One region of the Ancylobacter terrae genome, then DNA from elsewhere that is predicted to be linked to it. Evidence: riboswitches for the same ligand, from Rfam matches in the RefSeq annotation. Region 1 holds a riboswitch; each other region holds the start of a gene.
What was found. Region 1 has a riboswitch for cobalamin ahead of ACEUEL_RS14860 (energy-coupling factor ABC transporter permease). Riboswitches for the same ligand answer to the same signal wherever they lie in the genome.

Region 1 (5,652 bases):
GATCGCCGCGCCGGCCTTGGCCGCGTCGATGGCGCTCTCGGCGATCTGCTTCGGCGTCACCGGCACCTGCGGCGACCGGCCCACCGTGTCGCCCGCGCCGGTGACGGCGCAGGTGATGAAGACGTCGCGGTTCATCGAGAGCGGCATGGATCACCTCCAGGAATGCGGAGCGAGCTTGACGCGGAACGCGATCCGTGACGCAACTTATTGCGAAGCCGGTTTTGCATTTGGCGCAGCCATGATCTTCGCCCATTCCGACGCGCCGCTCGACGTCACGCTGCTGCTCTTCCCCGGGCTGTCGCTGCTCTCGCTGGCGGCGACGCTCGACCCGATGCGCGGGGCGAACCGCGTGCTCGGCCGGCCGGCCTATCGCTGGAGGCTGGTGTCGATGGACGGGGCGATGCCGGCGGCGAGCTGCGGCCTGCCGATCCCGGTCGACGGCGTCTTCGATCCGGCGCGGGCGCAGGACATGCTGCTGGTGATCGCCGCCTTCGATGCGGCGAGCTTCGCGACGGCGCCGATCATGAAGGCGCTGCGCGCGGGCGCCCGGCGCTCGGCGGTGGTCGGCGGCATCGAATCGGGATCGTGGCTGATGGGCTTCGCCGGCCTGCTCGACGGCCGCCGGGCCACCACGCACTGGGAAGACCTCGAGGATTTCGCCGCCCGCTTCCCCAACACCGACGTGCAGCCGGACCGCTTCGTCGTCGACGAGCCGGTCTTCACCACCGGCGGAGCGACGCCGGCGCTCGACTGCATGCTGTCGCTGATCCGCGCGCGCAACGGCTATTCCACCGCGCTCGATGTCGCCAGCCTCTACATCTACGAGGAGGTGCGCACCGGCTCGGACGTGCAGCCGATCGTCTCGCTGGGGCGCATTCGCCAGCACGAGCCGCGCGTCGCCGAGGCGATCCGGCTGATGGAGACGCATATCGACCGTCCCCTGACCATCGCCGCCATCGCCCGCAAGGCCGGCGTGTCGACGCGGGGGCTGGAGACATTGTTCGCCAGGACGGTCGAGGTCTCGCCCGGCGCCTATTACGTGACGCTGCGCCTCAACGCGGCGCGGCGCCTCGTGCTCGACACCAACCTGCCGATCGCCGACATCGCCGAGCGCACCGGCTTCTCCGCCATCGCCTCGCTCTCGCGGGCGTTCCGGCGGCAGTTCGGCGCGCCCCCCTCCGCGGCGCGGCGGAAGCGATTGTGAGGTCCTCGGGCGTCATCCCGGAACAGGCTCCGACGCGGCCGTCATCCCCGGGCTCGTCTCGGGGATCCACGCCTTTCGGAACGCCCTGGGCAAAGACGTGGATGGCCGGGACGAGCCCGGCCATGACGGTGCGCTTCGTATCGGAAGAGACTTTCCCCGCCGGCCCTCTCGGGACGGCGGTGATTATCGGCCCGCGTCAGAGCCCCAGCCCGCTCTTCGCGGCGGCGATGCCGGGCTTGCCGTCGAGCGTGGTGACGCCGTCGAGCCACTTCTCCACCGCCGCCGGGTTCTCCTTCATCCAGGCCTTCACCGCCGCCTCGGGCTGCATGCCCTTGTCGAGGATGTCGCTCATCAGGCGGTCCTCCATGGCGACGTCGAAGACGAGGTTGGTCAGCAGCTTGCCGACATTCGGGCACTCCTTCGAATAGCCCGGCCGGGTCAGCGTCACCACCGTGGCGCCGCCGTCATTGGGCCCGAACACGTCGTTGCCGTCGGCGAGATAGGCGATCGGCAGGTTGACGTTCATCGGGTGCGGCCGCCAGCCGAAGAACACCACCGGCTTGTTCTGCCGGATGTTCTGATTCACCTGCGCCAGCATGCCCTGCTCGCTCGATTCCACCAGCGAGAACCCCTTCAGGCCGAAGGTGTCGTCGGCGATCATCTTGGAGATGGTGCCGTTGGCGCCGCTGCCGGCCTCGATGCCGTAGATCTTGCCGCCGAGCTGGTCCTTGAACTTGGCGATGTCGGCATAGGTCTTCAGCCCGGCGTCATAGGCCGCCTTCGAGGTGGCGAAGCCGATGCGCGCGCCCGACAGGTTGGTCGCCGCGACCTCGACCTTGCCGGCCTTGACGAGGGGCGCCTGGCTCGGCTCCTGCAGCGGCATCCAGTTGCCGAGGAAGATGTCGCGGTCGCCGTTCTCCAGCGACTTGAAGGTGACGGCGACGGAGAGAACCACCACGTCCGGCTTGTAGCCGAGGCTGGTGAGCAGCTGGCTGGCGATCGCCGTGGTGGCGGTGATGTCGGTCCAGCCGACATCGGAGAAGCGCGGCTTGGCGCAGGCGGCCGGCTCGGCGGCCATGGCGGCCGACGACAGCAGCGCGGCGGATAAGGTGAGGCAGGCAACGAGACGGCGTGAGATCATTGCTGTTCCCTCGGGTTGGCCATCATGCCGCTGACCGGCAGGGCAGGCAAAAGCCTAGCCCCCGCCCCGCCGGCTGATTGACCTGAAACGAAGCGAACACGACGCATTGCGCAGCGTCCCGCCGGGACAGGGCGAATCCCGTCGTCCCCGCGCCTCCCGCTGCGCCCGGCGTTGATCCTCCTCAACGCGCCCCGCCGCGCCCGGCCTCACGCTCCGGGGTCACCCCCGCCGCACGCCGGCCTTGAGACTGTCATGCGCCGGGGCGAGGATGGGCGCCCGCGCAGCCGCTGCGCACGGCACGAGGGAGAAACGGGAATGGTCAACGAAAAGGGCCGCGGCCGGAAAGCCGCCGCGACGCCGCCGGCAGCCGCCGCACCTGAGGTCGCCGCGACCGAGGAGCCCGGCTCCCTTCCCGCCGAGGTGGAGACGACGCTCGCCGACGAACGGCGCGAGGCGGCGCAGGAGGCCGAGCTCTCCGCCGTCGCCGCGATGGCCGCCGATGGCGCCGCCGGCGAGGGGCTGGAGGCGCTGATCGCCGGCGCCGCCCCCGACGATGCGCTGCGCCTGCGCCAGTCCCTCGGCCTGCCCAAGCCCGCCGGCCACCCGCGCGCGACCAGCGACGAGCTGGCCGACGACTGGCGGCGGGGCGGCTATCCGTTCAAGTACAAGATGCTCCGGCGCGACTACGAGCGCGAGAAGTTCATCCTGCAGACCGAACTGCTGAAGCTCCAGTCCTGGGTGAAGGAGGCGCGCCAGCGCGTCATTATCCTGTTCGAGGGGCGCGACGCCGCCGGCAAGGGCGGCGCCATCAAGCGCTTCATGGAGCACCTCAACCCGCGCGGCGCCCGCGTCGTGGCGCTGGAGAAGCCGAGCGAGGTCGAGCGCGGCCAATGGTACTTCCAGCGCTATGTCGAGCACCTGCCGACCACCGGCGAAATCGTGCTGTTCGACCGCTCCTGGTACAACCGCGCCGGCGTCGAGAAGGTGATGGGCTTCTGCTCCGAGGAGGAATACCGCGAGTTCCTGCGCCAGGCGCCGGAATTCGAGCGCAACCTCGCCCGCAGCGGCATCCACCTGTTCAAGTTCTGGTTCTCGGTCAGCCGCGACGAGCAGCGGCGCCGCTTCAAGGAACGCAAGGTCCACCCGCTGAAGCAGTGGAAGCTGTCCCCGGTCGATCTCGCCTCGCTCGACAAGTGGGACGACTACACCCGCGCCAAGGAGGCCATGTTCTTCCACACCGACACGGCGGATTCGCCCTGGACGGTGATCAAGTCGGACGACAAGAAGCGGGCGCGGCTGAACGCCATGCGCTACGTGCTGCACTCGCTGCCCTATACCGGCAAGGACCCCGAGCGCATCGGCCGGGTCGATACGCTGCTGGTCGGCCGCGCCAACACCGTCCATGAGCGCGGCGAGCACGACAACGGCGGCTGAGGCGGCGGCGGGCGACGGCCCGGCTGCCGCGGCGAGGTCCCGAAGGTCCGGCTTGACAGGCGCCCCGATCTCGCAAGTGTGGGCGGGCGCATGGTGTCCGGGCGCGGCGACTCGCCCGGATGAAACGGGAACGGGGAAGAGCGGGGGCCGTAGCGCGGCCGCCGCCCGAAGCCCCGACCGCCCCCGCGACTGTGAGCGGCGAGCCTCCCCCGATACGCCACTGGCCCGAGAGACGGCCGGGAAGGCGGGGGCCGGCGGTGACCCGCGAGTCAGGAGACCGGCCCTGCGCATGGCCCACCTTTTGCGCCGTCGGGTGAGACGGCATCGGAGACAGCTATGCATATCGAACCCGGCCTCGTGGCCGACGCCAAGATCTGGCTGAGCTACGCCACCGCCGCCGCCGCGGGCGGCTACACGCTGAAGCTCGCCGCCGACGCGGCACGCGAGCGCGGCGTCGGCTCGCTGCTGGCGCGCAGCGCGGCGACCACCGCCCTCGTCTTCGCCTTCTTCGAGGTGCTGCCGCACCACCCGGTCGGCGTGTCCGAGGTGCATCTCATCCTCGGCTCGACGCTGTTCCTGATCTTCGGCGTGGCGCCGGCGGCGATCGGCCTCGCCCTCGGCCTGCTGATCCAGGGCCTCTTCTTCGCGCCCTTCGACCTGCCGCAATACGGCATGAACGTCACCACGCTGCTGGTGCCGCTGTTCGCGCTCACCGCGCTGGCGCGGGCCATCATCGCGCCAGATACCCCCTATGTGGAGCTGAAGTACCGGCAGGCGCTAGCGCTCTCCACCACCTACCAGGCCGGCATCGTCGCCTGGGTCGCCTTCTGGGCGCTGTACGGCCAGGGCTTCGGCGCGGAGAACCTCTCGTCGGTCGCCTCCTTCGGCGTCGCCTACATGTCGGTGATCCTGATCGAGCCGCTGGTCGATCTCGCCGTGCTGGCCGCCGCCAAGGCGCTGTCGGGCCTGCGCGGCAGCCCGCTGTTCGAGCGCCGCCTCTACGACGCCGCCTGAACCCCGCTCGCCGCAACGAAAGACGCCGCCGGCCGGTGACGGCGCGGCGGCGTTTTCGTGAGGAGCCGGTGGCAGCCCGGAAGCCGCCGCCGGTCGATGCGCCGGATCAGGCGAGGTCGAAGCGCCCGAGATCGGTCACCTTGGCCCAGACCGCCACGAAGTCGTCGATGAACTTCTTCTGCGCGTCCGCGCTGGCATAGACCTCGGCAAGCGCGCGCAGCACCGAGTTCGACCCGAACACGAGGTCGACCCGCGAGCCGGTCCACTTCGCCTCGCCGGACTTGCGGTCGCGACCCTCATAGACGTCCTTGCCGCCGCCCTGCGCCGTCCACTGCGTGCCCATATCGAGCAGGTTGACGAAGAAGTCGTTGGTCAGAACGCCCGGCCGGTCGGTCAGCACGCCCTTCGACGAGCCGTCGGCGTTGATGTTGATCGCGCGCAGGCCGCCGACCAGCACCGTCATTTCCGGCGCGGTCAGGGTGAGGAGCTGGGCCTTGTCGACCAGCGCCACCTCGGCCGCGACGGTCAGCGAGGGCTTCTGGTAGTTGCGGAAGCCGTCCGCCTGCGGCTCCATCACCGCGAAGGCGTGGATGTCGGTCTGCTCCTGCGTGGCATCGGTGCGGCCCGGCGTGAACGGCACGCGCGCCTCGAAGCCGCCCGCCTTCGCCGCCTGCTCGATGCCGGCATTGCCGGCGAGCACGATGAGGTCGGCCAGCGAAACCTTCTTGCCCCCGGGCGCCTCGGCGTTGAAGCCGGCCTGGATGCCCTCCAGAACCTGCAGCACCTTGGCGAGCTGCTGCGGCCGGTTGACCTCCCAGTCCTTCTGCGGGCTGAGACGCACGCGCGCGCCGTTGGCGCC
Region 2 (5,652 bases), on a different contig from region 1:
GGCCGAGCGTGAGCAGCCACAGCGCGCCGGTCCAGTAGCGGCCCGCATAGAAGCGGTGAATGCCGCAGAACCCGGCGAGGCCGAAGAACCAGAACAGATAGGCGAGGGCCGTCGATTTCATCGCCCCGCAAACCCCTTGCAGCATGGCACCGCCGGAACTGGCGGTGCACCGGATATGGGGAAGGACGTGAAAAAAGTGAAGAGAGAAAACAAAGCGCGCGCACGGGAGGTAATATATTGATCTTATGGCAGGAATATGCTATGCACCGGTCTCGTTGCTTGGGGGCTGCGCCCCCAAGCAACGAGACCGGTGCGAATAAAAGAGCACAAGTTATTAATTTTATTGAGAAAATTCCGGTATGTCAACTTTTTGAGTCGCTTCATCGGCCGCCTCCTTGATGCTCTCGTAATTGAACTGATAATAAGAGCATTATTCCCTTAAGTAAATGAAAAATAAGCTTTTTTAGTCAGAACTCGATGCCCTTCTGGGCCTTCACGCCGGCCTTGAAGTGGTGCTTGACCAGCGTCATCTCGGTGACGAGGTCGGCCGCCTCGATCAGCGCCGGCTTGGCGTTGCGGCCGGTCACCACGACATGCAGCCCCTCGCGCCGGGCGGCCAGCGTGTCCACCACCTGATCGAGCGGGAGATAGTCGTAGCGCAGCGCGATGTTGATCTCGTCGAGGATGACGAGGCCGATGGTGGGGTCGGCCATCAGCTCGCGCGCCTTCTCCCAGGCGCGGCCCGCGCTGGCGATGTCGCGGGAAAGATCCTGCGTCTCCCAGGTGAAGCCCTCGCCCATGCTGTGCCAGATCACACGCTCGCCGAAGGTCGCCAGCGCATCGCGTTCGGCCGAGTGCCAGGCGCCCTTGATGAACTGCACGACGCCCACCCGGCCGCCATGCCCCAGAATACGCAAGGCGAGGCCGAAGGCGGCGGTGGACTTGCCCTTGCCGGCGCCGGTGTGGACGATCAGCAGCCCCTTCTCGATCGTCTTCTCCGCCACCTCGGCATCCTGCACCGCCTTGCGCTTCTCCATCTTGGCGCGGTGGCGGGCGGCATCCTCGGGCGAGACGGGATGGGGCGGCGTTCCGGTGTCGGTCATGGCTTCACCTGCAGGGGCAGCCCGGCGACCATGAACAGCACGCGGCCGGCGCGCGCGGCGATGCGCTGGTTCAGCCGGCCCTGCGCGTCGCGGAAGCGGCGGGCGAGGGCGTTGTCGGGAACGATGCCGAGGCCGACCTCGGTCGAGACCACGGCGAGGGGGCCTTCGCGCCGGGCGACCGCCTGTTCCAGCGCGGCGCTCTCGGTGTCGAGATCGGCGTCGGCGAGGAGGCGGTTGCTCAGCCAGAGCGTGAGGCAGTCGATGAGCACCGGCCGGCCGGCGGGCTGCCGGGCGAGGGCGTCGGGCAGGTCGTGCGGGGCGTCGATGGTCTGCCATCCCGCTCCGCGCCGCGCCCGATGCAGGGCGATGCGCTCGGCCATCTCGCCGTCCCAGACCTCGGCGGTGGCGATGTAGGTCCAGGGCGGCGGCAGCGCCTCGACCAGCGCCTCGGCCTGCGCGCTCTTGCCCGAGCGGGCGCCGCCGAGGACGAAGGTGAGGCCCATCACGCCGTCTCAGGCCGCGCGGGCGGCCGGCACCGCATCGGCCTCCGCCGCGAAGCGCGGGCGCAGCGCGCCGGCGAGCGCGCCGAGCAGCACCCAGAACACGAAGCTCGACGCCACCGAGGCGACCACGAAGCTGTGGTACAGCCCTTCCGGGATCGGGCTTTCGAAGCTGTCCGGCTGCGGCGCGCCGATCACATGCGGCACCAGGATCAGCACGACGCCAAGCGCGGCGAACAGCGCCGAGCGCGGCAACACCATCAGCGCGATGCCGGCGGCGGTGGCGGCGGCCGTTCCCGCCCACCAGAGCTGGCGCGCCGCGAGATCGGCCGCCGGCATGGCCGGCAGTTCCGGCGGCAGGCCGAGATTGGGCGCCAGCGTGAAGGCGGCGAAGCCGGCGAGGCCCCAGAACAGGCCGTGGCGCCAGTCCCTGAGGCCGCCGGCGAGTTCGCTCGCGGCGACCAGCAGCAGCGCATAGCCGAAGCCGGTGAGTACCATGAAGATCACGGTGAGGCCGTTGCGCTCCAGCCCGTCGGCCGGGCTCCAGCCTTCGTCGCCATGGTCATGGGCGGGCGCGGCGGTGTCGTGGGTGGGGGCGGGCGCAGCGTCGTGCGTGTGCGGCGCGGCTTCCCCGGCGGCCTCGTAGGTTTCGGCCTGGAGGATCAGAGGCACCGCGGCGACGAGGTGGATGCCGGCGACGACGACGCCCGAGCCAATACCGGCCAGCGCCGCCACGAACAGGATCGTGCGGAACAGAGACATCGATCTTCCCCGCGGCTCAGTGGCAGGGGAAGGCGGTGGCGTGGCGCACGTCGTGCGAGGCGTTGTGCACGGCCTCGATGTGGGAGAAGCCGACGCCGCCGAGCACGACGACGCCCAGCAGGGCGGCGAAGGTGACGGGCAGGACGCGGGCGGCGAGGCTCGCCGTCGCGGCGGCGGTGCCGAGCGGGCGGTGCGAATCGTGGGTCGTCATCGTCATCTCTCCCGGCCCTCCACCCGAGGGCCGCTGGGGTTACGTCGCCGGCCGGTCTCCTGGCTCGCGGGTCGCGGCCGTCCTTCCGCCTTCCCGGCCCGGGGGCCAGTGGCATTGCCGGAAGAAAGGCTCGCCGCTCACAGTTGCGGGGGCAGCCGTGGATTGGCGAGGATCGCCCTCGCCCACCACGTTCCCGTCTTGCGTCCCGTGCGCATCACGGGAACCGACGACTGCGCCGACTATAGACGCGGGCCGGCCCGGCGCAATGGCCCCGCCCTGCGCCGACATCCTCCTTTCAGACGGGGAGGGCGCGCGATGCCGGCTTGCCGGGCGGGCCGATCCGCATTTCAGTGAGCGCATGACCCAGCCGCGCCGCCTGCCCGATGCCGATGCCCTCGCCGCCCTGTTGCTCGGGCGACCGCCGGCGTCGCGCACCCTCGTCGCCATCGCCGGTGCGCCGGGCTCGGGCAAGTCGACGCTGGCCGAGGCGCTCGCCGCGCGCCTGCCCGACGCCGCCGTGCTGCCGATGGACGGCTACCATCTCGACGACGGCGTGCTGGCGGGGCGGGGCCTGCTGGCGCGCAAGGGCGCGCCGGAGACCTTCGACGTCGGCGGCCTCGCGCACATGATCGCGCGGCTCCGGGCGAATGAGGAGGCCGAGATCGCCGTGCCGGTGTTCGACCGGGAGATCGAGATCGCCCGCGCCGGGGCACGGCTGATCCCGCGTTCGGTGCGCACCCTCGTGGTCGAGGGCAACTACCTGCTGCTCGACGAGGCGCCGTGGGCGGAGCTGCGCGCGCGGTTCGACCTGACGGTGATGGTCGAGGTCGCCGAGCCCGAGCTGCGGCGCCGGCTCATCGCCCGCTGGCGCGGCCTCGCCCTGCCGGAGGACGAGGTGGTCCGCAAGGTCGAGGGCAACGACCTGCCGAACGGCCGCCGCCTGCGCGAGCGCAGCGCGCCGGCCGATGTCGTGATCGCGGGGTGAGGGCGCCCCCCGCTGCCTCGTCCGCCCGTCGCATTGACATCGCGCGCCGGCGCGTCCTTAAGTGCGGGCGACCGGCGGTCCCGTCCTCGCGAGGGGAGGGGCCAAGAGGGAATGCGGTGCGGGCTGGCCTTCGTCATGAAGGACGCCCAATTCCGCGGCTGCCCCCGCAACTGTAAGCGGCGAGCCTTTCTCCCGAAAAGCCACTGGCGATGATGCCGGGAAGGCGGGAGGCAGGCGGCGACCCGCGAGCCAGGAGACCTGCCGTCGGTCCGGTCGCGCGTCGGGCGGGGTGCCCTTGATGCGCGCATGGGACCGGCGGACAGCGATGTCGCGCCGCTCTCGCGCGGGCCTGTCCCGCGACCGCCGTGCCCCGTCCGGATGCGATGAGCGGAGCGCGGTGTTGAGCGAAGGTCCAGCCGACACGACCCTGCCGGAGGCGGACAGCGAGGGTGCGAGCGCGCCGGCTATGCCGTGCGGCCTCGCCAGCCCGACCGTGCTGATGGTCTGCACCAGCTGCCGGCGCCCAGGCGACGACGACGCCCTGCCGCGCCCGGGCGAGGACTTCACCCGCGCCGTCCGCACGGCGGCGGAAGGCTCGACCGTCACGGTCAAGGGCATACGCTGCCTCGGCAATTGCTCGCGCGGCCTCTCCGCCGCGCTGACCCGCGAGGGCGGCTGGACCTATGTGTTCGGCGGGCTCGATCCCGACCGCGATGCGCGCGCCCTCGTCACCGGCGCGGAACTCTACGCCGCCGCCGGCGACGGCTTCATGCCCTGGCGCGGCCGCCCCGACATCCTCAAGCGCGGCGTCGTCGCCCGCATTCCCCCGCTCGATTTCCCCGGAGAACCCGAATGAGCGCCGATCTCTCGCGCGTGGAACTTGCACGCGTGCCCTGCACCATCGTCACCGGCTTCCTCGGCTCGGGCAAGACGACGCTGATCCGCCACGCGCTCGCCAACGCCAAGGGCAAGCGCCTCGCGGTGATCGTCAACGAGTTCGGCGATGTCGGCATCGACGGCGACATCCTGAAGGGCTGCGGCATCGAGACCTGCCCGGAGGAGAACATCGTCGAATTGGCCAATGGCTGCATCTGCTGCACCGTGGCCGACGATTTCGTGCCGGCGCTCGACGCCATCCTGTCGCGCACGCCGAAGGTCGACCACATCCTGATCGAGACCTCCGGCCTCGCGCTGCCGAAGCCGCTGGTGCAGGCGTTCCACTGGCCGGCGATCCGAAGCCGCGTCACGGTGGACGGCGTCGTCGCGGTGGTGGACGGCGAGGCGTTGGCCTCGGGCCGCGTCGCGCACGACCACGACGCGCTGGCCGCGCAGCGGGCCGGGGATGCCTCGCTCGACCATGACGACCCGATCGAGGAGGTGTTCGACGACCAGATCGCCTGCGCCGACCTCGTCGTTCTCACCAAGGCCGACCTGATCGACGCCGCCGGCGCCGCGCGCGCCCGGGCCGCGCTCGATGCCGAGCTGCCGAAGGGCGTGCGCGTGGTCAGCGCGACCGGGGGAGAGCTCGATCCGGCGGTGCTGCTGGGGCTCGGGGTCGGCACCGAGGACGACATCGCCAACCGCCGCACCCATCACGACGACGAGGCCGAGCACGACCATGACGATTTCGACAGCGTCGTGCTCGACGTGCCGGAGATCGCCGATCCGGCCGAGCTCGCGGTGCGCATCGCCCGCGCGGCGGAGGCGGTGAATGTGCTGCGGGTGAAGGGCTTCGTGCCGGTCGCCGGCAAGGCGCTGCGGCTGCTGGTGCAGGCGGTGGGGCCGCGGGTGACGCACCAGTATGACCGCGCGTGGGGTGCCGAGCCGCGCGCCGGGCGGCTGGTGGTGATCGGGCTGAAGGGATTCGACCGGGCGCGGGTCGAGCGGGAGCTGGCGGGCGCGCGCGCGGCGGCGTGAGGGGCTGGCGAACTCGCGGAGGTCCCGCGTCCTTCTCGCGGTCATCCCGGACGGCCGAAGCGCCGATCCGGGATCGTCGGGGAGGTTCGCCTTGCGGACGATCCCGGCTGTTCGTTCGGCTTCAGCCGGGATGACCGCGGCGGGCGCCGCCGCCGGGATGCCCGCGCGGGGCGC
Region 3 (5,652 bases), on a different contig from region 1:
CGACGGCGCGGGAGGGGGAGAGTGGCTAGGCGGCTGACCCACGCGCATTGGGGGACCTTCGAGGCGCTGACCGAGGGGGGCCGGATCGTCGGCGTCGAGCCCTTCGCCCGCGATCCCGACCCCTCGATGCTCCTGCGCTCGGTGCCGGACGCGGTGCATTCCGACACGCGGATCCGCGAGCCGATGGTCCGCGAGGGCTATCTGCGGCGCGGCCCGGCGGACGCCGGGCGCCGGCGGGGCGGCGAGACTTTCGTGCCGGTGAACTGGGACACGGCGCTCGCGCTGGTGGCGCAGGGGCTGCAGGAGGCGCGGGCGGAGGGCGGCAACGAGGCCATCTTCGGCGGCTCCTATGGCTGGTCGAGCGCCGGCAGGATCAACCATGCCCGCACCTTGCTGCACCGCTTTCTTTACCGGATCGGCGGCTGCGTCGATCAGGTCACCAACTACAGTTGGGGCGCCGCGGCGATCCTGCTTCCTCATGTCGTCGGCGGCATCGAGCCGGTCGCCGGTCCGGTGAGCGACTGGCCGACCCTCGTCGAGAACACCGAACTGATGGTGCTGTTCGGCGGCGCGCCGGCACGCAACCAGCTGATCACCACGGGCGGCGCCGGCGCGCATGAATCCCCGGGCTGGTTCCGGGCGGCGCGCGATGCGGGCGTGCGGTTCGTCTCGATCAGTCCCTCGCGTGCCGACATGCCGGAGGAACTCGGCGCCGAATGGCTGCCGATACGGCCGGGTTCCGACACCGCGCTCATCCTCGCCCTCGCGCACACGCTCATCGAGACGGGGCGGGCCGACCTTGCCTTCCTGCACAGGTACACGGTCGGCTATGAGAGGTTCCGCGACTATGTGCTGGGCGTCGAGGACGGCACGCCGAAATGTGCCCGCTGGGCCGCGCCGCTGACCGGCATCGCCGAGGACGCGATCCGCGACCTCGCCGCCCGCATGGCGTCCTCGCGCACCATGATCACCGCGACATGGTCGCTCCAGCGCGCCGACCATGGCGAGCAGCCCTACTGGGCGATTGTCGCGCTCGCCGCCATGCTGGGACAGATCGGGCTTCCTGGCGGCGGCTTCGGCTTCGGCTACGGATCGATCAACGGCATGGGCGTGCCGCGCCGGCCCGTTTCCGCCCCGGCCATGGAGTCGGGCCGCAACCCGCTGGGACTGGCCATTCCCGTCGCGCGCATGGCCGACCTGCTGCTGGAGCCCGGCCGCACCATCCCGTTCAACGGGAGCAGCGTCACCTTCCCGGACATCCGCTTCGTCTACTGGTGCGGGGGCAACCCGTTCCACCACCATCAGGACCTCAACCGCCTGATACGGGCGTGGCAGCGGCCGCGCACCATCGTCGTGCAGGACATCTGGTGGACGGCGACCGCCCGCCACGCCGACATCGTGCTGCCGGCCACGACGAGCTTCGAGCGCGACGATATCGGCGCCTCCCCACGCGACCGCTTTCTCGTCGCGATGCCCCAACTCGTGCCGCCGCAATTCGCCGCCCGCAACGACTACGACATCTTCAGCGATCTCGCGGCCCGCATGGGTGTCGAGGCCGCCTACACGGAGGGGCGCGATATCGCGGGATGGGTGCGGCACGCCTATGAGCGCTGTCGCGAGCGGGCCCTCGCCCAGGATGTCGACCTGCCGCTCTTTGACGCTTTCTGGGAGAGGGGCTTCGCCGAGATCCCGCCGCCGGAAAAGGCCTTCACGCTGTTCGAGAGCTTTCGCAACGATCCCGACCGGTTCAGGCTGGCAACGCCGTCGGGCCGCATCGAGATCTTCAGCGAGGCCATCGCCCGCTTCGGTTATGCCGATTGCCCCGGTCACCCCGTCTGGCTGCCGCCGAAGGAATGGCTCGGCGCGACCGGAGCCGGCGCCTATCCGCTTCATCTGCTGTCCGGACAGCCGGCGACACGGCTTCACAGCCAGCTCGACAACGCGCAGGTCAGCCGGCTGTCGAAGATCGCCGGCCACGAGCCGATCCTGATGAATATCGAGGACGCCCGCGCCCGCAACATCCGCGACGGTGACGTCGTCCGGGTGTTCAACGGGCGAGGGGCCTGCCTTGCCGGCGCGGTGACCACGCCCGACCTGCTGCCGGGGGTCGCGCATCTGGCGACGGGCGCCTGGTATCTGGCCGATGAGGCGGGTGCCTCGGGGGCGCTCGAACTGAACGGAAATCCGAACGTCCTCACCCGGGACGAAGGTACCTCCGCGCTCGGCCAGGGGCCTTCCGCGCAGTCTCTGCTGGTCGAGGTCGAACTCTACCGGGCGGGAGGAGAGCCGCCGGCAGCGCCCCCTGTCGGAAGGGACTGAGGCCGCCGGCATTGCCCCACTTGGATAGTCCAGATGGCGCAGCTGCATGCCGGCATCGTATCAATTCGTAATAGTAAACTCAGATCAAATGAATGGATTCGAATTGAGCGGTGGGTCCTCGTGGCCGCGACGCAAAATCCCAAGGAGCTTGCAATGAGCGACGTGACGATCGAGCCCGTGGCCAATCTCCAGACCATCCCCGCGCGGCGGGGCGCGTCGGCCTATGTCTCCCGGGGCGCTTGCGTGCGCGTCATCAACACGCACGGCAAGCAGGTGGTCGACACCTGGGCCTTCAACGCTGTCGACATCGAAGAACATCTGTCGATGGAGCACAGCCGGGCGTCGCTGCTGCGGATCATCCCGAAAGTCGGCGACACGCTGGTCAGCAATCGCCGCAATCCGATGCTGAGCGTCGTGGAGGACACCACGCCCGGCATCCACGACCTGCTGATCGCCGCCTGCGACGAGCACCGTTACCGGCAGCTCGGGGCCGTCGGGCACCATGACAGTTGCACGGACAATCTCAGGGACGAACTGGCGAAGCGGGGCGTTTCGGGACGCGGCACCCCGAGCCCGCTCAACCTGTTCATGAACGTGCCCGTCCATGCGGACGGCCGTCTTTCGTTCCAGCCTCCGGTCAGCCAGGCAGGCCAGTACGTCACGCTGCGTGCCGAGATGGACCTGATCGTCGTGTTCTCGGCCTGCCCGCAGGACATGATTCCGGTCAACGACATGCGGCCGACGGACGCCCACTTCGTCGTCATCTGAGGGCCCGGAACAGGGATCATCGCGAGGCGTGAGCTGCCCTCGCTGAAGGCCGCCCGCGCCTTCTAGGCCACGACGCGCCATCTCAGCTTCCGCCGGGCCGCCGGCGAACTGTGCGTGACGGTGACGGTGGTGAGCCACCAGATCAGGCATCTGGAAGCCCCCGCGCGAGGAACCGCCAGATGGCACGTCATATGACGACATAAACATGTCTTTATGTCAGTTGACCTGTCGCCTCCATAGGGGCATCCTGCGCGGGTCATGGTTCTGCGGCGTTCTTGGCGCCGCAGCTAAGAGGGAAGTCGGTGAGTCTTTCGGGACAATGCCGGCGCTGCCCCCGCAACTGTAAGCGGCGAGCCTGTCGTCCATTCCGCGTCACTGGAACGAAAGTTCCGGGAAGGCCGGGCGAGAGGCGGTGACCCGCGAGCCAGGAGACCTGCCCTGACAGCATAATCGTCCCTGGGCGGGGTGTCCCGGTGGTGCGTTCGCGCGTCCACCGGTGCCGTGCGCCCGTGGCCGCGCCTCGCGTCCGCTCGGCCTTTGCCCCCAATCCTGATTGGGGTTAGCCGATGAACTGTCCTTCTTCCGCCGGCACGGTGCCGGTTTCCACCCTCGGCACGCCGCGCATCGGTCCGTGCCGCGAGCTGAAAAGCGCGCTCGAAAGCTACTGGTCCGGCAAGAGCGATGCGCCGGCGCTGCTGGAGGTGGGCGCGCGCCTGCGCGCCGCCAACTGGGCACGGCAGAAGGCGCTGGGCGTCACCAACATCCCCTCCAACGACTTCTCGCTCTACGACCACGTGCTCGATACGGCGGTGATGGTGGGGGCGATTCCGCCGGCCTATGGCTGGACCGGCGGGCCGGTGCCGCTCGACACCTATTTCGCCATGGCGCGCGGGGCGCAGGGTGATGAAGCCGTATGTGTCCATGGTCATTCGCACGGCCGTGAGCATGGCGTCCCGGCGCTGGAAATGACCAAATGGTTCGACACCAACTATCACTACATGGTGCCGGAATTCGCGCCGGGACAGCGCTTCGCGCTCACCTCCGCCAAGCCGGTCGAGGAGTACCGCGAGGCGAAGGCGCTGGGCTATGAAACGCGCCCCGTTCTGCTCGGCCCCGTGACTTTCCTCACGCTCGGCAAGGCGACGGAGCCGGGGCTCGACCCGCTCTCGCTGCTCGGCGATCTGCTGCCGGTCTATGTCGAGGTGCTGCGCCGGCTCTCCGCCTCGGGAGCGGACTGGGTGCAGATCGATGAGCCCTGTCTCGTCACGGACCTTGATGACGCCGCCCGCGCCGCATTACGCGAGGCCTATGGCTTCTTCGCCCATGCACTGCCCCGGCTGAAAATCATGCTCACCCCCTATTTCGGCCGGCTGGGCGACAATCTCGACACCGCGCTTTCCCTGCCGGTCGCCGGGCTGCATCTCGATCTGGTGCGAGGCGCCGGGCAACTGCGCGAGGTGGCGGACAAGGCGAGGGCGGGGCTCGTTCTTTCCTTCGGCGTCATCGACGGGCGCAATGTCTGGCGCGCCAACCTGCCGAAGCTGCTCGACACGCTCGAACCCTTCGTGCGCAAGCGCGGCACCGACCATGTCGAGATCGCCCCGTCCTGCTCGCTGCTGCATGTGCCGATCGACCTCGAGCCGGAGACGGGGCTCGATCCGGATGTGAAGAGCTGGCTCGCCTTCGCCGTGCAGAAGATGGACGAACTCGTCACGCTGGGCACCGCGCTCGCGGGCGGGCGGGAGGTGGTGCTCGGCAAGCTCGCCGCCTCGGCCAGAGCCGCCGAGGCCCGCAAGACCTCGACCAAGGTGCACGATAGCGCCGTCGCCGCACGCCTGTCGGCCGTCACGCCCGAGGATGCGCGCCGCGCCAGCCCCTTCACCCATCGCGCCGAACGGCAGCGTGCCCGCCTCGGCTTGCCGCTCTACCCCACCACGACCATAGGCTCCTTCCCGCAGACGCCGGAGGTGCGCAAGGCGCGCGCCGCCCATGGCAAGGGTGAACTAAGCGATGCGGCGTATGAGGCGTTCCTGAAGCAGGAAACCGCCCGCACCATTCGCTGGCAGGAGGAGATCGGGCTCGATGTGCTCGTGCATGGCGAGTTCGAGCGCAACGACATGGTGCAGTATTTCGGCGAGCAGCTCTCGGGCTTTGCCTTCACCAAGCATGGCTGGGTGCAGAGCTACGGCTCGCGCTATGTCCGCCCGCCAATCCTGTTCGGCGATGTCTCGCGCCCCGCGCCGATGACCGTCGCGTGGTGGCGCTTTGCCCAAGGCTTCACCGAGCGGCCGATGAAGGGCATGCTCACGGGGCCGGTGACCATCCTCAACTGGTCCTTCGTACGCGACGACGTGCCCCGCAGCCTCGCCTGCCGGCAGATCGCGCTCGCCATCCGCGACGAGGTGACCGACCTCGAGGCCGCCGGCGCGGCGATGATCCAGATCGACGAGGCGGCGATCCGCGAGGGCCTGCCGCTGCGCCGCGCGGACTGGGCGGCCTATCTCGACTGGGCGGTGGAGAGCTTCCGGCTGTGCGCCTCGGGCGTGCGTGACGCGACGCAGATCC
Region 4 (5,652 bases), on a different contig from region 1:
CGGGATGCGGTCGATCTGGCCGACGCTGCCGTCGTAATATTTGAGGTCGGACACCATCACCTCGTCCCACAGGCCGCGGCTTTTCAGGTCGCGGACGAGGAACGCGTTCACCACCGTGAAGTCACCGGACATGTTCGATTTGACGAAGAGGTTCTGGTAGGCCGGCTCGATCGACTGCGACACGCCGCAAATGTTGGAGATGGTCGCGGTCGGGGCGATGGCCATGGTGTTGGAATGGCGCATGCCGGTCGTCACCACCCGCGCGCGCAGTCCTTCCCAGTCGAGCGTGGATGAGCGGTCGAGGTCGAGCGTGCCGCGCGCCTCGGCCAGCAACTCGATGCTGTCGATCGGCAGGATGCCCTTCGACCACAGCGAGCCGTTATAGCTGGAATAGCGCCCGCGCTCGGCGGCGAGATCACAGGAGGCCGAGATGGCGTGGAAGCTCACCGCCTCCATGCTCTCATCGGCAAAACGGATGGCGGCGTCCGAGCCATAGGGAATGCGCAGCGCGTGCAGCGCATCCTGAAAGCCCATGACGCCGAGGCCGATGGGGCGGTGGCGCAGGTTCGAGCGGCGCGCTTCCGGGATGGTGTAGAAATTGATGTCGATGACGTTGTCGAGCATGCGCATCGCCGTCGCGACGGTGCGCGACAGGTGCTCCGGGTCGAGCCCGTCCGGCGTGATATGGGCGAGCAGGTTGACCGAGCCGAGGTTGCAGACCGCGACCTCATCGGCGCTCGTGTTCAGCGTGATCTCGGTGCACAGGTTCGACGAGTGCACCACGCCGGCATGGCGCTGCGGCGAGCGCAGATTGCACGGGTCCTTGAACGTCACCCAGGGGTGGCCGGTCTCGAACAGCATGGTCAGCATGCGCCGCCACAGATCGACGGCGCGGAGCTGCTTGAAGACCTTCATCTCGCCGCGCCCGGCCTTCGCCTCATAGGCCTCGTAGGCGACCCTGAACGCCGGCCCGGAGAGATCATGCAGGTCCGGCGTCTCGTCGGGCGAGAACAGTGTCCAGTGCCCGTCGGCCTCCACACGCTGCATAAACAGGTCCGGCACCCAGTTGCAGGTGTTCATGTCGTGGGTGCGCCGGCGGTCGTCGCCGGTGTTCTTGCGCAGGTCGAGGAACTCTTCGATGTCGATGTGCCAGGTTTCCAGATAGGCGCAGACCGCGCCCTTGCGCTTGCCGCCCTGGTTGACCGCGATGGCCGTGTCGTTGGCGACTTTCAGGAACGGCACCACGCCCTGGCTCTCGCCGTTGGTGCCCTTGATGTGGGCGCCGAGGCCACGCACCCGCGTCCAGTCATTGCCGAGGCCGCCGGCATATTTGGAGAGCAGCGCGTTGTCCTTGATCGACTTGAAGATGTTGTCGAGATCGTCGGACACGGTGGTCAGGAAGCAGGAGGCGAGCTGCGCGCGCGGCGTGCCGGAATTGAACAGGGTCGGCGTCGAGGCCATGAAGTCGAAGGACGACAGCAGCCGGTAGAACTCGATGGCGCGGCCCTCGCGGTCGACCTCGCGCAGGGCGAGACCCATGGCGACGCGCATGAAGAAGGCCTGCGGCAGCTCGAAGCGGGTGCCGCGCGCGTGCAGGAAATAGCGGTCATACAGCGTCTGCAGGCCGAGATAGTCGAATTGCAGGTCGCGCTCGGGCAGCAGGGCGCTGGCGAGCCGGGCGAGATCGAAACGGGCGAGTTCGGGGTCGACGAGCTCCTCGGCGATGCCGCGCGTGATGTAAGCGCGGAAATACTCGCCGTAACGCTCGGCCATTTCGGACTGCGTCGCCTGATCCGGCGTGCCGGCGAGGAAGCTCAGCGCCTCGCGGCGTAATTTGTCGAGCAGCAGCCGGGCGGACACCTTGGCGTAGTTCGGCTCGCGCTCGATCAGCGTGCGGGCGGCGAGGATGGGGGCGAGCGCGAGCTCGTCCTCGCTGATGCCGTCATAGAGATTGCGGCGTGTCTCGGCGAGAATGGCGTCGCTCGAGACCTCGGCGAGGCCGGCGGTGGCCTCGCCGATGACGGCGGCGAGCCGCGCCTCGTCGAGCGGCAGCAGCGTGCCACTCGCCAGTCGCAGGCGCAGCGCGGTGGTGGCCGGCGCCGTCGCCGCGCCGGCTCGGGTCGCCGCGCGTTCGCGGGCACGCTCTTCCCGGTAGAGCACATAGGCGCGGGCGACCTTGTGGTGTTCGCCGCGCATCAGGGCGAGTTCCACCTGGTCCTGCACGTCCTCGATGTGGAAGGTCCGGCCCGCATCGGCGCGGCGGGTGAGACCGGAGACGATCTGCGCGGTGAGGTCCGCGACGATGTCGTGCACGCGGCGCGAGGCCGCGGCGGACGAACCCTCGACGGCGAGAAAGGCCTTGGTGAGCGCGATCGCGATCTTCGCGGGGTCAAAGGGCGTCACCGCGCCATTGCGGCGGATGAGCTGGTAGCCCGGCGTGCTGGCCGGGCCCGCCCCGACCGAGGCGGGAAGAAAAGGCGGTTCGACGACCGGCGCGGTATCGTGAAGGAGAGACATCGGCAAACCCCAATCAGCATTGGGGGCAAAGGCCGAGCGACGCATCGGCGCCACCGACGGCATAGCACCGGCGGACGCGCGAACGCACCACCGGGACACCCCGCCCAGGGACGATTATTCTGTCAGGGCAGGTCTCCTGGCTCGCGGGTCACCACCTCTCGCCCGGCCTTCCCGGAACTCTCGTTCCAGTGACGCGGAATGGACGACAGGCTCGCCGCTTACAGTTGCGGGGGCAGCGCCGGCATTGCCATACACGGCTCACCAGCTTCCCTCTTAGCTCTCTCATCTTGCGATTCGAGAGACCGTGACCACTATATTTAGGGTCCATGCCTGGGCGGTCGTCAAGATCTGGATTGAGGCGGAGGCGCCTTGTCCTCGTCCGTGTGGCGAATGGGCCAGATCATGGTATCGGGAGGCTCCCTCCCAATGTGGAGTTCGCATCCTAAAAGCCACTGCCAAGGTTTAAGACATTGCCGATACTCGCGGCAGTGGCGCCGGCCTTGTCCGGCTCGATGAAGCCCATGGGGTGGCGTGCGCTGTTGTAGAAGGCCTCGGCCTCCCACTGCCTCCAACAGGAAGAGGCGCGGCGGCTTTAGGTTGATCTTTTTGGTATAAGCTTCAGCTCGTCTTCGCTCACTTTGCGATCAAGCCTCGACTGACAAAGGGCCGGGGGCAGGGGATGCGCATCACACGCGTCGCGCTTTCACCGCCGCCGGCGCGACATGGCTTCTCGACGTCGCCGTCCAGCGTGGAAGCTGCCGGGCTCAGGATGAGCGGCCCAGCTGCCGCTCAAGCTGATGCAGGCTCGTCTCGCAGCGCTCGGCGATCTCATCGACATCGTTCTCGGTGACAATGAGCGGCGGGGAGAAGCCCAGCACGTCGCCCATGCAGCGCGCGACGAGGCCATTGCCATAGGCGATGCGGTCGAACGCCATGCCGACCTGCAGGTGCGGATCGAAGGGGGTGCGGCTCGCCTTGTCGGCCACCAGCTCTATGCCCAGCATGAGACCCGCGCCACGCACCTGCCCGACGATGGGCGAGGCGCGGCCGATCCGCTCGAAATGGCCGCGAAGGCGCGCGCCCATCGCCCTCACATGCTCCACGACGTTCATTTCCTCATAAATGGCGAGGGCTTCGAGCGCGACCGCCACGCCCACGGGATGGCCTGAATTGGTGAAGCCATGGCCGAAATTGCCGCCGGCCTTGTTGAACTCCTTCACCGCCTCATAGATGTCCGGCGCCAGGACCACGGCGGAGATGGGGAAATAGGCGGAGGACAGGCCCTTGGCGAGCGCCATCATGTCCGGGCTCGCGCCGACCGTGTCCTTGCCGAACCATTCGCCCGTCCGTCCGAAGCCGCAGACGATCTCGTCGTCGAGAAAGAGGATGTCGTACTTCTTCAGGATCTGCTGGATCCGCGGGAAATAGCCGGCGGGCGGCAGGATGATGCCGCCGCCGGCATTGATCGGTTCGGCAATGAAGGCGGCGATGGAATCGGGTCCCTCGCGCAGGATGAGGGCCTCCAGCTCGCGCGCCAGCCGCTCGACGAAGGCCGCCTCGTCCTCGCCCTCCAGCATGCCGCGATAGGCGTCGGGGCACAGCGTGTGCAGGAAGCCCGGCAGCGGCAGGCCGAACTCACGATGCATGAAGCCGAGGCCGCACATGGAGGCCGCCGCGATGGTGGAGCCGTGGAAGGCCCGGTCGCGCGCGATCACCTTGCGCTTGGTCGGCTTGCCCCGCACCGTGTGGTAGACCCAGGCGAGCTTCACCATGGTCTCGTTCGCCTCCGAGCCGGAGGTGGCGAAATAAGCCTTGCCGCCGGTCATGCCGGTGAGGTCGACCAGCTTCTCGGCTAGCTCCGTCGCCCCCGGCAGGGTGCGCTGGAAGAAGGTGTGGTAGAAACCGAGCTCGGCATATTGCCGGCTTGCCGCGGCGGCGAGGCGCTCATTGGCGAAGCCCAGCGAAGCGCACCAGAGCCCGGCCATCGCGTCGATATAGGGTTTGCCGTCGGCGTCGTAGATGCGGATGCCCTCGCCGCGCGTGACCACGATCGGCCCGTGTTCCTCCATCTGCCGCGGATTGGTCTGCGAGTGCAGGTGGAAGGCGATGTCGCGCCCCTCGAGCGAGTTCGTCATCACGGGCTGGTTCATGGCTCACCTGTCGTGTGTTGATGGCGAATGGTCCGCTGCCGCGCGCGCAATCCGCAGCAGCTCGGGGCCACGCCTTTCGTGAAGAAGTCCGATTTCATCCTGCGTCGCGGGGCGATTTCGCTCGGCGACGCCGGACAAGGGCAGGATGGCTAAGGAGAGGTCGCGTCGTTCAACCGGCCGGCCGATACGGCTACCGTCGCTCCCCGGAGCGGAGCCGATCGCCATTTTCTCCAGAATGCCGCGAGGTTACGGCGGTGTCAATAATTATTCCGTCAAACGGACTTATTAGATGTGGCCGCAGGATCATGGCGTGAGACGCGCCCCGCTTGCCTGATCGAAAACCATGACATCGCTCGCGGGAATCTCCGCACGGACGGCTTCGCCTGGCTGGAGCCGGCAGAATCCGGGCTGCGCCGCGATCAGGGAGCCACCGTCCCAGTCGATGACGATGTGGCTTGATGGCCCCACCGGCTGGACGAGCCGGACCGTGCCGGCGAACGTTCCGCTGCCGAGGCGCACATGCTCGGGCCGCACGCCGACTTCCACCGCCTGTCCCGCGGAAACGGCGAGGGCGGGAGGCAGCCCCAGCACCTGGCTGCCAAGCCGCACCGCCGGGCCGCCCGCATGGGCCTCGACCACGCCGGCGAGCAGCTCGATCTGCGGGTTGCCGATGAAGGAGGCGACATAGCGCGTGGCGGGGCGGGCATAGATCTCCTCCGGCGTGCCGAACTGTTCGACCCGGCCGCGATTCATCACGGCGATCCGGTCGGAGATCGACATGGCCTCTTCCTGGTCATGCGTGACGAACAGCGAGGTGACGCCCAGGCGGCGATGCAACTGCTTCACCTCCGCCCGCATCTTCACGCGCAGCGCGGCGTCGAGATTGGAAAAGGGCTCGTCGAACAGGAAGATGCGCGGCTCGCGCACGATGGCGCGCCCGATCGCCACCCGCTGCTGCTGCCCGCCCGAAAGCTGGGCGGGCAAG

Region 2: another riboswitch for cobalamin. It lies ahead of ACEUEL_RS03155 (CbtB domain-containing protein); the one in region 1 lies ahead of ACEUEL_RS14860 (energy-coupling factor ABC transporter permease).
Region 3: another riboswitch for cobalamin. It lies ahead of metE (5-methyltetrahydropteroyltriglutamate--homocysteine S-methyltransferase); the one in region 1 lies ahead of ACEUEL_RS14860 (energy-coupling factor ABC transporter permease).
Region 4: another riboswitch for cobalamin. It lies ahead of ACEUEL_RS11290 (ribonucleoside-diphosphate reductase subunit alpha); the one in region 1 lies ahead of ACEUEL_RS14860 (energy-coupling factor ABC transporter permease).

What each region holds. Positions count from the first base shown of each region.
Region 1 covers NZ_JBJGXH010000002.1:114,665-120,316, forward strand. Annotated here, with positions in the region: gene ACEUEL_RS14840 (BKACE family enzyme) at 1-147, opposite strand, end outside; gene ACEUEL_RS14845 (GlxA family transcriptional regulator) at 239-1,204, shown strand; gene choX (choline ABC transporter substrate-binding protein) at 1,401-2,345, opposite strand; gene ppk2 (polyphosphate kinase 2) at 2,661-3,779, shown strand; cobalamin riboswitch at 3,854-4,079, shown strand; gene ACEUEL_RS14860 (energy-coupling factor ABC transporter permease) at 4,116-4,793, shown strand; gene katG (catalase/peroxidase HPI) at 4,900-5,652, opposite strand, start outside.
Region 2 covers NZ_JBJGXH010000001.1:666,773-672,424, forward strand. Annotated here, with positions in the region: gene ACEUEL_RS03135 (NINE protein) at 1-121, opposite strand, end outside; gene cobO (cob(I)yrinic acid a,c-diamide adenosyltransferase) at 468-1,103, opposite strand; gene cobU (bifunctional adenosylcobinamide kinase/adenosylcobinamide-phosphate guanylyltransferase) at 1,100-1,606, opposite strand; gene ACEUEL_RS03150 (CbtA family protein) at 1,616-2,365, opposite strand; gene ACEUEL_RS03155 (CbtB domain-containing protein) at 2,382-2,576, opposite strand; cobalamin riboswitch at 2,609-2,819, opposite strand; gene ACEUEL_RS03160 (nucleoside/nucleotide kinase family protein) at 2,935-3,561, shown strand; cobalamin riboswitch at 3,620-3,841, shown strand; gene ACEUEL_RS03165 (DUF1636 family protein) at 3,959-4,417, shown strand; gene cobW (cobalamin biosynthesis protein CobW) at 4,414-5,478, shown strand.
Region 3 covers NZ_JBJGXH010000001.1:2,351,800-2,357,451, reverse strand. Annotated here, with positions in the region: gene ACEUEL_RS11330 (nitrilase-related carbon-nitrogen hydrolase) at 1-29, shown strand, start outside; gene ACEUEL_RS11325 (molybdopterin guanine dinucleotide-containing S/N-oxide reductase) at 22-2,319, shown strand; gene ACEUEL_RS11320 (DUF1989 domain-containing protein) at 2,473-3,087, shown strand; partial or broken gene ACEUEL_RS11315 (hypothetical protein) at 3,169-3,282, shown strand; cobalamin riboswitch at 3,330-3,542, shown strand; partial or broken gene metE (5-methyltetrahydropteroyltriglutamate--homocysteine S-methyltransferase) at 3,654-5,652, shown strand, end outside.
Region 4 covers NZ_JBJGXH010000001.1:2,342,475-2,348,126, reverse strand. Annotated here, with positions in the region: gene ACEUEL_RS11290 (ribonucleoside-diphosphate reductase subunit alpha) at 1-2,517, opposite strand, end outside; cobalamin riboswitch at 2,627-2,839, opposite strand; gene ACEUEL_RS11285 (aminotransferase) at 3,282-4,667, opposite strand; gene ACEUEL_RS11280 (ABC transporter ATP-binding protein) at 4,971-5,652, opposite strand, start outside.